3 regions of the Kitasatospora sp. NPDC051984 genome follow, and region 1 is predicted to be linked to each of the others. Evidence: riboswitches for the same ligand, from Rfam matches in the RefSeq annotation. Region 1 holds a riboswitch; each other region holds the start of a gene.
The links. A riboswitch is a leader RNA that binds a small molecule or an ion and turns the genes downstream of it on or off. The one in region 1 is predicted to bind cobalamin.
Positions count from the first base shown of each region.

Region 1 (3,266 bases):
CCATGACGCCCGTCCACATGCACGACGCCGGACAGAGCACCGCCGCCGCCGGATTCGTCATCTCCCTGCACGTCGCCGCGATGTACCTGCCCTCCCCGCTCACCGGACGGCTCGTCGACCGGTACGGCCCGCTCGCCATCGGCGCCGCCGCCGGACTCACCCTGCTCGCGGCCGGCACGCTCGCCGCCGTCGCCCCCGCGGACTCCGCCCCACTGCTCGCCCTCGCGCTCGTTCTGCTCGGCCTCGGCTGGAACTTCGGCCTGGTCTCCGGCACCGCGATCCTCACCGACGCCGTCCCGCTCGCCACCCGCGCCAAGACCCAGGGCAGCATCGACGTCGCCATCGCCATCTCCGGCGCCACCGGCGGCCTCGCCTCCGGCACCGTCGTCGACCTGGCCGGCTACCCCGTCCTCGCCTTCGGCGGCGGCCTGCTCGCCCTGCTGATCCTCCCCGCCCTCGCCACCGCCGCCACCCGGGCCAAGCGATGACCGACCACCAGACGCCCCAACTCACCGTCGACGGACGCGGATTGCTCTGCGTCACCCTCCTGCTGCGCCTGCGCGCCGCCATCACCGACGCCCCCGCCGGCACCATCGTCCACGTCCACGCCACCGACCCCGCCGCCCCCCTCGACCTCCCCGCCTGGTGCCACCTCACCGGCCACCACTACCTCGGCCCCATCTCCGCCGAGACCTACGCCCTCCGCCTGACCGCCACCCCCACCCCCACCCGCCCCGACGCCCCATGGCACCGCCAAGCGGACTGACGCCCCTCCGGGCGGACGCCGGGTGGTCCCGCCGCTGCCGAGCCCTGCGCGCCGCGCCCGACCCGCGCCGACGCCCCGTGGCGCCCCCGGCGGACTGATGCCTTTGGGGTGGAGCGCCTCGCGGTCGTGTTGCTGCCGGGTTCGTTTGTGCTGCGCCTGGTGGACTGCCGCCACTCCACGCGGAGCGCCCTGCGGTCGCGTCGCTGCCGAGCCGTTCGCGCTGCGCCTGGCAGCCGATCCGCCCCCCGACCCGTGCCGCGTGGACTGACGTCACTCCACGCGGAGCGCCCTGCGGTCGCGTCGCTGCCGAGCCGTTCGCGCTGCGCCCGGCAGCCGATCCGCCCCCCCGACCCGTGCCGACGTCCCGTGACACCGCCCGGCGGACGTACACCCCTCCGAGCGGGCGCAGGGCAGGGCGCCTCGCGTGACCTCCCCGCCCGTCACGGCTACTTCGTTCCCGTCGCCGTCGAGGCCTTCGCGCCTATCCATCGACCCGCCCTCACCCGCCCCGACGCCTGCGCCCTCACCCGCCCCGACGCCTGCGCCGACGCCCGCGCCGATGCCCGCCCCGACGCCCGTGACATCGCCCGGCGGACCCGGTCCCGTCGCCGTCGAGGCCTTCGCGCTGCGCCGGCCGCCGGTCCGACCCTCACCCGCCCGACGCCTCGTGGCTGCCCGGCGAACCGACCCCCTCGGGGGCGTGACCTTCTCACCGGTCGCCCCCGTCCCGCCGGCCGCCGCCGAAACCTCGCGTCGGATCATCGACCCGCCCCCACCCGCCCCGACGCCCCGCGGGCCGACAGCTCCCCGGCCTCCCGGCCGGAGGGCGGACTGAGCACCTCGGATGGGGATATAGGCTGGTCGGGCAGCGGTTCGCCCCCGTCCGAGCCAGGGCTGGAGCGTCGCAAGAGGGAACCTGGTGCGAGTCCAGGACTGCCTCGCAGCGGTGAGCGGGAACGACCGCCGTCACATGCACTGGGCCCGACCGGTCCGGGAAGCGACGGCCAGTAGACAGGCCCTCCTGGGGAGATGCCCGCGAGTCCGAAGACCTGCCGCCGCCCGCGGTGCCCACCGGCGCCGCGGATCGTCCAGCCGTGACTCGCGAAGGAGAGTTGACGTGGCAGATCAGACCGTCGCACCTGTGGTGTCCGCCGCAAAGCCCGCACAGGCGTCCGAGGTGACGCTCGCGCACATCATGAGTGAGCACGACACCAACCTCTACGGCACCATCCACGGCGGCGTGGTGATGAAGCTCATCGACGACGCCGCCGGCGCGGCCGCCGCCCGGCACGCCGAAGGCCCGGCGGTCACCGCCGCCGTGGACAGCATGACGTTCCTGGCCCCGGTCCGGGCCGGCGACCTGCTCACCGCGCACGCCGAGCTGGAGCGGGCGGGGCGTACCTCGATGACCGTCCATGTCACCGTCACGGCCGAGCGCTGGAACGCCACGGGGCCGGTCACCCGGGTCGCCACCGGTCGGCTCACGTTCGTCGCCATCGACGCCGACAGCCACCCGCGTCCCGTCCCGGCCCTGCTGGAACCCGCGGCTGCCTGACGCGGCGCCACCGTCCGTGAGCCCGGAATGCCGTCCCACCTGGCGTTCCGGGCTCATGACTGTCGCCGCCGCAAGGTGATCACCCTCACGTAGGGACAAACCGCACCATTGCGGACGGCGTGTGATCGACATGTTCCGTTCAAGCTCCGATTACCCCACCATGGCAGCGTGTGCCCGCCTACGCGCGTAGCGCACCGCACCACACCCCATGGTTCCTGTGGTCCTAGGAGATTGACAGATGATCAGAACGTGGAAGGCCGCCCGCCCGCTGGCCCTCGCCGCCGCCGCACTGGTGGTCGCCGCCGGCGCGAGCGCCGTCCCGCAGCACGCCACCGCGGCCACCCCCAAGAACGCCGCCGCGGCCGCCACCGGCACCCCGAAGCGGGTGCTGTTCGACAACACCAAGGCGGAGACCGCGGGCAACGCGGACTGGATCATCTCCACCAGCCAGCCCGACCCGCTGGCGCAGAACGCCAACCCGACCAGCGAGACCAGCTGGACCGGCGCCATCTCGGCCTGGGGCGTGGCGCTGCAGAAGACCGGCAACTACAGCCTGAAGACGCTGCCCGCCGGCAACACCATCACCTACGGCACCGGCGGCGCGCTCGACCTCGCCAACTTCGACGAGTTCGTGATCCCCGAGCCCAACATCCGCCTCAGCGCGGCCGAGAAGACCGCCGTGATGACGTTCGTGCAGAACGGCGGCGGCCTGTTCCTGATCTCGGACCACACCCAGAGCGACCGCAACAACGACGGCTGGGACTCCCCGGCCATCATCAACGACCTGCTGACCAGCAACGGCGTCAACAACAACGACCCGTTCGGCTTCTCCGTCGACCTGCTGAACATCACCACCGACAATCCGCGGGCGATCTCCTCCGCCACCGACCCGGTGATCAACGGGCCGTTCGGGACCGTCACCGGCTCGATCATCCGCAACGGCAC
Region 1 is NZ_JBIUCB010000005.1:446,894-450,159, forward strand. It holds gene ACIHEI_RS13505 (MFS transporter) at 1-488, shown strand, start outside; gene ACIHEI_RS13510 (sulfurtransferase TusA family protein) at 485-766, shown strand; cobalamin riboswitch at 1,673-1,817, shown strand; gene ACIHEI_RS13515 (acyl-CoA thioesterase) at 1,884-2,321, shown strand; gene ACIHEI_RS13520 (putative Ig domain-containing protein) at 2,560-3,266, shown strand, end outside.

Region 2 (3,266 bases), on a different contig from region 1:
GGTGGCGTCCAGGCGGTCCCAGTCCATCGCGTTGATCAGGTCGTCCGCCGAGGCGCCCGGGGCGACGTGCGCGCCCAGGTTGACCGAGCCCAGGTTGCAGACCGCGGTCTCGGAGTCGTCGGTGACCTCCAGGATCTCGGTGCACAGGTTCGAGGAGTGCACCGTGCGGCCCGGCAGCGCGGTCTGGTTGGCGGCGCGGTTGGAGGCGTCCTTGAAGGTCATCCAGCCGTTGCCGGTCTGCGCCAGGGTGCGCATCATCCGGGCGTACAGGGTCTGCGCCGGGATGGTGCGGACGGCCTTGCCGGCCAGCTCGGCCTTGCGGTAGGCCTCGTCGAAGTCGGCGCCCCACAGGTCGACCAGCTCGGGGACGTCCGCCGGGGAGAACAGCGACCAGTCCTCGTTGGCGTTCACGCGGCGCATGAACTCGTCCGGGATCCAGTGCGCCAGGTTCAGGTTGTGGGTGCGGCGGGCCTCTTCGCCGGTGTTGTCGCGGAGCTCCAGGAACTCCTCGATGTCGGCGTGCCAGGTCTCCAGGTACACGCAGGCCGCGCCCTTGCGCCGTCCGCCCTGGTTGACCGCCGCCACGGAGGAGTCCAGGGTGCGCAGGAACGGGACGATGCCGTTCGACTTGCCGTTGGTGCCGCGGATCAGCGAGCCGCGGGAGCGGATCCGGGAGTAGGACAGGCCGATGCCGCCGGCGTGCTTGGACAGCCGGGCGATCTGCGCGTAGCGGTTGTAGATCGAGTCCAGGTTGTCCAGCGGCGAGTCCAGCAGGTAGCAGGAGGACATCTGCGGGTGCCGGGTGCCGGAGTTGAACAGCGTCGGGGAGCTGGTCAGGTACTCCAGGCGGCTCATCAGCTTGTAGAGCTCGGCCACCTCCAGCACCGACTGCTCGGAGTTGCCCGCCCGTCGCCCGCCACCACCCTTGTTCGAGTCGCTTCGCTCCGCCCCCAGGTCTGCCAGGCCCGCAGCCACGCGCAGCAGGAAGTGCTGCGGGGTCTCGACCACCTTGCGGGTGATCGGGTGGCGCAGCAGGTAGCGGGACTGCACGGTGCGCAGGCCGAAGTACTCGAAGCGGTCGTCGCCGGCGGCGTCGATCAGCGAGTCGAACAGCGCGGTGTGGGCGGCGACGAACTCGGCGGTCGCGTCGCCGATCAGGCCCTCGGCGTGGCCGACGGCGATCGAGGCGGAGAACGAGGTGACGCCCTGGGTGGCGGCCTCGTCGGCGATCTCCATCGCCAGCAGGCGGGCGGCCAGCTTCGAGTACTGCGGGTCCTCGGCGATCATCGACGCGGCGGCCTCCACGGCCAGCCCGCGCAGCTCGGCGAAGTCCGAGCCGGCGTGGCGGCCGCGCAGCGCGGCGGCGGCGACGTGGCCGGGGTCCACCTGGGGGAGGTCGGTGCTGCGGTCGGTGAGCAGCCGAAGCAGCGCCGCACCGGGGTCGGTGAAGGCGTCGGCGGAAGCCTGGGACGGCAGGGTGACTGAGGCGGCGACGGTCAAGGCGCACTCTCTCCTGTGGCGGCGGCGGACGTGGCTCAAGGTGTCCGGTGGCGCGCGTGCGGCAGGGGAGGACGGCACGCCGAAAACGCTCGATCGGCGCGCGAAAGACCCACCCCCGGCCCGCCCGCGAGGCCGGACGGCAAAACAGTGCTGCATGGCGTCTGCGGGGATGCCGTGTCGCACACCGTCGGTCAGGTCCTCGGACTGCGCGGGCGTTGCTACAGCCCGCTCACCGTTGCGGGGCAGTCCCGGATTCGCACCGGGTTCCCCTGCTTCGACAGCGAGGTCGAGCATACATGTTGTGGCGGCTGGAGCTGGCGGCACCAGATGTAGTAGCGCGTGTCGCGTTGGAGGTGCCGCGCGTAGACAACGGAAACCGCGCCGGAGCCGCCTCGGAACGGCCGCAGAACCGTCGCAGAACCGCCTCAGAACCGCATCGTGTAGACCATCAGGTCCACGCCCGGGGCCGCCTCCCAATCCCGTTCGGGGGTGCGGAGGAAGCCCAGAGCATCGTAGATCCGGTGCGCCGCGGTCATCTCCGGCCGGGTGGAGAACGCCATCCCGGCCAGTCCGAGTTCCCGGCTGCGGTCCATCGCCGCGCGGACCAGCGCCCGTCCGACGCCGCGCCCGCGGGCGGCCGCGCCGACCGCCAGCATCCGGATCTCGCCCTCGTCCGGGAGCGCGACGTCCGCCCAGGGGGTGCCGCCTGCGGCGAACGTCACGCAGCCGAGGACCGCCCCGTCGCCGTCGACGGCGACCAGCAGCTCGGCCTCCCGGTTGCGGCGTGCGGTGTCCCTCAGCAGTTCGACGTAGCCGGACGCGGGGTCGGTGTAGCCATCGCCGACGAAGGCTTCGATGCTGACCTCCCCGGCTCCGGCGAGGTCGTGGTCGAGGGCGCGGCGGACGATCGGGGAGTGCATCCGGACAGTGTGCCGGACCGCGCCCGGCGCGGGTCGGCCAGGTCCGGGTCGAAGGGGTAGCCGGTCGGGCGGTGCCGTTCGGGCCGGCCCGGGCGGCCGTTGCGGTTCAGGTCCCGGCCGACCAGAACGCCGAGGAGTCCGAAGCTGCCGATGAGGCCCAGCAGGGCGAGCGCGGAGGTCATGGCTCCACTCTCCGTGCCGCCGCACCCCGTCACGAGTGGCAGGAACGCAGCATTGCCACGAAATCCTGCCACTGCCATGCTGGACGGATGCTGAGGAACGTCGCGGTGATCGTGCTGGAGGAGATCCACCCCTTCGAACTGGGCGTGGCCTGCGAGGTGTTCGGCCTGGACCGCAGCGACACCGGCCTGCCGGTGTACGAGTTCGGCCTGGTCGGCGACCGGCCCGGCCCGATGCGCACCCACGCCGGCTTCGACGTCCACGTGCCGTACGGCCCGGAGCGGCTCGCCGAGGCGGACCTGGTGATCGCCACCGCCACCGGCATCCGCGACCACTACCCCGAGGCGCTCTGCGATGCCCTGCGGGCCGCCCACGCACGCGGCGCCCATACGCTGTCGATCTGCTCCGGCAGCTTCCTGCTCGGCGCCGCCGGCCTGCTCGACGGCCGCCGCAGCACCACCCACTGGCGGTACGCCGACGTGCTGGCCGAGCGCTTCCCGCTGACCACCGTCGAACCCGACGTGCTGTACGTGGACGACGACCCGGTGATCACCTCGGCCGGCACCGCCGCCGGCATCGACGCCTGCCTGCACCTGGTGCGCAAGGTGCAGGGCGCCGAGGTGGCCCGGGAGATCGCCCGCCGGATGGTGGTCGCCCCGCACCGCG
Region 2 is NZ_JBIUCB010000001.1:629,578-632,843, forward strand. It holds gene ACIHEI_RS02885 (ribonucleoside-diphosphate reductase subunit alpha) at 1-1,500, opposite strand, end outside; cobalamin riboswitch at 1,673-1,805, opposite strand; gene ACIHEI_RS02890 (GNAT family N-acetyltransferase) at 1,926-2,420, opposite strand; gene ACIHEI_RS02895 (helix-turn-helix domain-containing protein) at 2,690-3,266, shown strand, end outside.
Region 2: it holds a riboswitch for cobalamin, as region 1 does, so the genes downstream of both, ACIHEI_RS02885 (ribonucleoside-diphosphate reductase subunit alpha) here and ACIHEI_RS13515 (acyl-CoA thioesterase) in region 1, are expected to answer to the same signal.

Region 3 (3,266 bases), on a different contig from region 1:
GAGGCTCCGGAGCCGGTCGGGCAGGTGCGGTTGCGGATGGAGAACGGGAGTGGGTACGCGGATCTGCGGGGGCCGACGGCGTGCGAGTTGCTGACGCCGGGGGAGAAGGCGGCGGTGCACCGCAGGCTGGGGCCGGATCCGTTGCGGCCGGGGGAGGTGGGGGATGCGGCGTGGCAGCGGATCTCGCGGAGCGGGACGACGGTGGCCGCGTTGCTGATGGATCAGAAGGTGCTGGCGGGTGTCGGCAACGTGTACCGCGCGGAGGTGCTGTTCCGGTTGGGGATCAGTCCGCACCGGGCGGGGCGGGATCTGAGCCGGGCCGAGTGGGACGCGATCTGGGCGGATCTGGTGGCGCTGATGCACGACGGTGTCGCGGCGGGGCGGATCGACACCGTGCGGCCGGAGCACACGCCGGAGGCGATGGGGCGTCCGCCGCGGGTGGACGACCACGGTGGTGAGGTGTACGTGTACCGGCGGCAGGACCAGCCGTGTCTGGTGTGTGAAACCCCGGTGCGGACCCAGGAGTTGGCGGCCCGGAACCTGTTCTGGTGCCCGCGCTGCCAGCAGGCCTGACGGGCCGTCATCACGGAGGGTAGTGGGGAAGCCTTGACGGAAGGTTGACCGGCCCTTGGGCGAGGGGTTCGGGGCGCGCTCCTATTGTCGGGTCCATGCCCGTGCAACCGTTTCAGGGCCCGCGCCCGACTCCCGCCCTTCCGGTCCTGCCGTACCGCAAGCCCACCAAGGGGCGTGACTACTGGGTGCTGGACGATGTCCTGCCGGACCCGGATGCGGTGCGGGCCCGGCATCTGGCGCGTACCGACTGGGACGAGGGGTATCCGCACAGGCCGGAGCCCTGGCCGGGGTTGCGGGCGATGCCCGGGCTGGAGCCGGAGGAGTTGGCGCACGTCGAGAAGCTGGTGCGGGAGACCGTGCAGGTGCCGCGGATCTGGGCGCTGAGCGAGGCCGAGGGCGGCACGTTCAACCACAACTGCGTGCAGGTGGTGGGGGAGGGGGAGTGCGAGCCGCGGCCGCACACCGATTCGCGGTCGCTGTGCCGGTACGCCGCCGTGCTGTACCTCAACCCGAACGTGCCGAAGCGGTGCGGGACGAGCTTCTACCGGCAGAGCCTGCCGGGGGGCCGGCTCGGCGGGAACACCGTGGTCGCCCCGCACAACAATCTGGTGGACGCGCTGGGCACCCGTTTCGTCCCGCCGGACTCGTTCACCGAGGATCTGGCCGTTCCGCACCGCTACAACCGGCTGCTGCTGTACACCGCCAACCTGATGCACACCGCGACCGAGTACTACGGCTCCACCCTGGACGAGAAGCGGATGACCTGCGTGTTCTTCTGGATGGCGTGACGCGCCGTCAGCCCGCCGGGCGGGCGTGATCTTCGACACCTGCGCGGTGTGACGCTCTTGCCGCCGGGTGGTGGCCGGATCTACGGTGGGCGGGCCGTGGTGTTCGGGAAGCCGGTGCACTGTGCTCGTCACAGGAGTCCGGAGCGGCCCTCGCCACTGTGATCGGGGAGTCGTCGGCTCCCACCTCGTGCCACTGGCCGCTCGCGGCCGGGAAGGCCGGGCGCCGACGCCGAACACCCCGTCAGCCAGGAGACCGGCCACGGCATCTCACGAAGTGATCCACGAGGTGCTGGAGCGTGATGCGCGGATGACCGCGTCCGATTCGACCATGCCCGGAAACGTCCCGGGCTCCCCTCTTCCTGCTTTCCGCTGGCGGCGCGAGGACACCTTGCGCACCGCCGGCCTGATGGCGGTGATCCTGGCCCTGCACGTGGCGGCGTTCGGGACACTGCTGTTCCTGGTGGTGCCGGAGAAGTACCAGGTGGGTACCCAGGTGTTCGGCGTGGGCCTGGGCATCACGGCCTACACGCTGGGCATGCGGCACGCCTTCGACGCCGACCACATCGCGGTGATCGACAACACCACCCGCAAGCTGATGGCGGACGGCCGCCGGCCGGTCTCGGTGGGCTTCTGGTTCGCGCTCGGGCACTCCTCGATGGTGGTGCTGATGGCCGCGCTGGTGGCCGGCGGGGCGGCGCTGGCGGGCACCCTGATGGACGAGGGTTCGACGACCCATCAGGTGCTGGGCACCATCGGCACCACCGCGTCGGGGGCGTTCCTGTACCTGATCGCGGCGCTCAACCTGGTGGCGCTGCTGGGCATCCTGCGGGTGTTCCGGGCGATGCGGGCCGGTGAGTACGACGAGGCCGAGCTGGAGAAGCACCTGGACTCGCGGGGCTTCCTGGCCCGGATCCTGGGCCGGGCGACCCGTTCGATCACCCGGCCCGGGCAGATGTTCCCGGTGGGCATGGTGCTGGGCCTGGGCTTCGACACCGCGACCGAGGTGACCCTGATGGTGATGGCGGGTTCGGGTGCGGCGTCCGGCCTGCCCTGGTACGCGATCGTCTGCCTGCCGCTGCTGTTCGCGGCCGGGATGAGCCTGTTCGACACGCTGGACGGCACGTTCATGAACTTCGCCTACCAGTGGGCGTTCTCCAACCCGGTCCGCAAGGTGTACTACAACCTGACCATCACGGGGCTGTCGATCGCGGTGGCCTTCGTGATCGGCACCATCGAGCTGGTCGCGGTGCTGCACGACAAGTTCGGCCTGGACGATCCGGTGTCCGACTGGATCGCCGGACTCAGCCTGGACAACGTCGGCTTCGTGATCGTCGGCCTGTTCGTGGTGGTCTGGGCGGCGGCGATCGGCTACTGGCGGATCGCCCGGCGGTCCAAGGCCTTCGCGGGGGCAGGGGCCTGAGAACGCGCGGCCTGACGGGAAGTCAACCTGCGGCAAGGATCAGCGTTCCGGTGACGGCCAGTCCGGCGCCGACCACCTGGACCCGCAGCAGCCGTTCCTTGAGCAGGCCGCGCGCCATCAGCGCCGTCACCACGGGGTGGAGCGAGGCCGGCACCGCCGCCACCGCGACCGAGCCCAGGTGGGTGGCGGCGGCGTACAGGCCGTTCGCGTCCACGTCGGCGACGCCGACGGCGGTCGGTGAGGGCAACGAGCGGGCCGCGCCGCGCAGTTCGACCGGCTCCCGGCGGGCGGCGGCGGCCGGCATGCCGATGCCGACCACCGCGTTGGTCAGTCCTTGCACGCACAGCGTCAGCAGCAGTCCGCCGCCGGCGCCGGCGTGCGCGATCAGGGCGAGCACCGCGCCGAACGTGAGCGCGGCGGAGAGGGTGAGGGCGAGGACCCGGCGGCTCACGGCCGGTCCGCCGCGCTGCGGGCCGCCGGCCAGC
Region 3 is NZ_JBIUCB010000008.1:153,307-156,572, forward strand. It holds gene ACIHEI_RS18315 (Fpg/Nei family DNA glycosylase) at 1-573, shown strand, start outside; gene ACIHEI_RS18320 (DUF6445 family protein) at 669-1,361, shown strand; cobalamin riboswitch at 1,442-1,638, shown strand; gene ACIHEI_RS18325 (HoxN/HupN/NixA family nickel/cobalt transporter) at 1,669-2,781, shown strand; gene ACIHEI_RS18330 (EamA family transporter) at 2,804-3,266, opposite strand, start outside.
Region 3: it holds a riboswitch for cobalamin, as region 1 does, so the genes downstream of both, ACIHEI_RS18325 (HoxN/HupN/NixA family nickel/cobalt transporter) here and ACIHEI_RS13515 (acyl-CoA thioesterase) in region 1, are expected to answer to the same signal.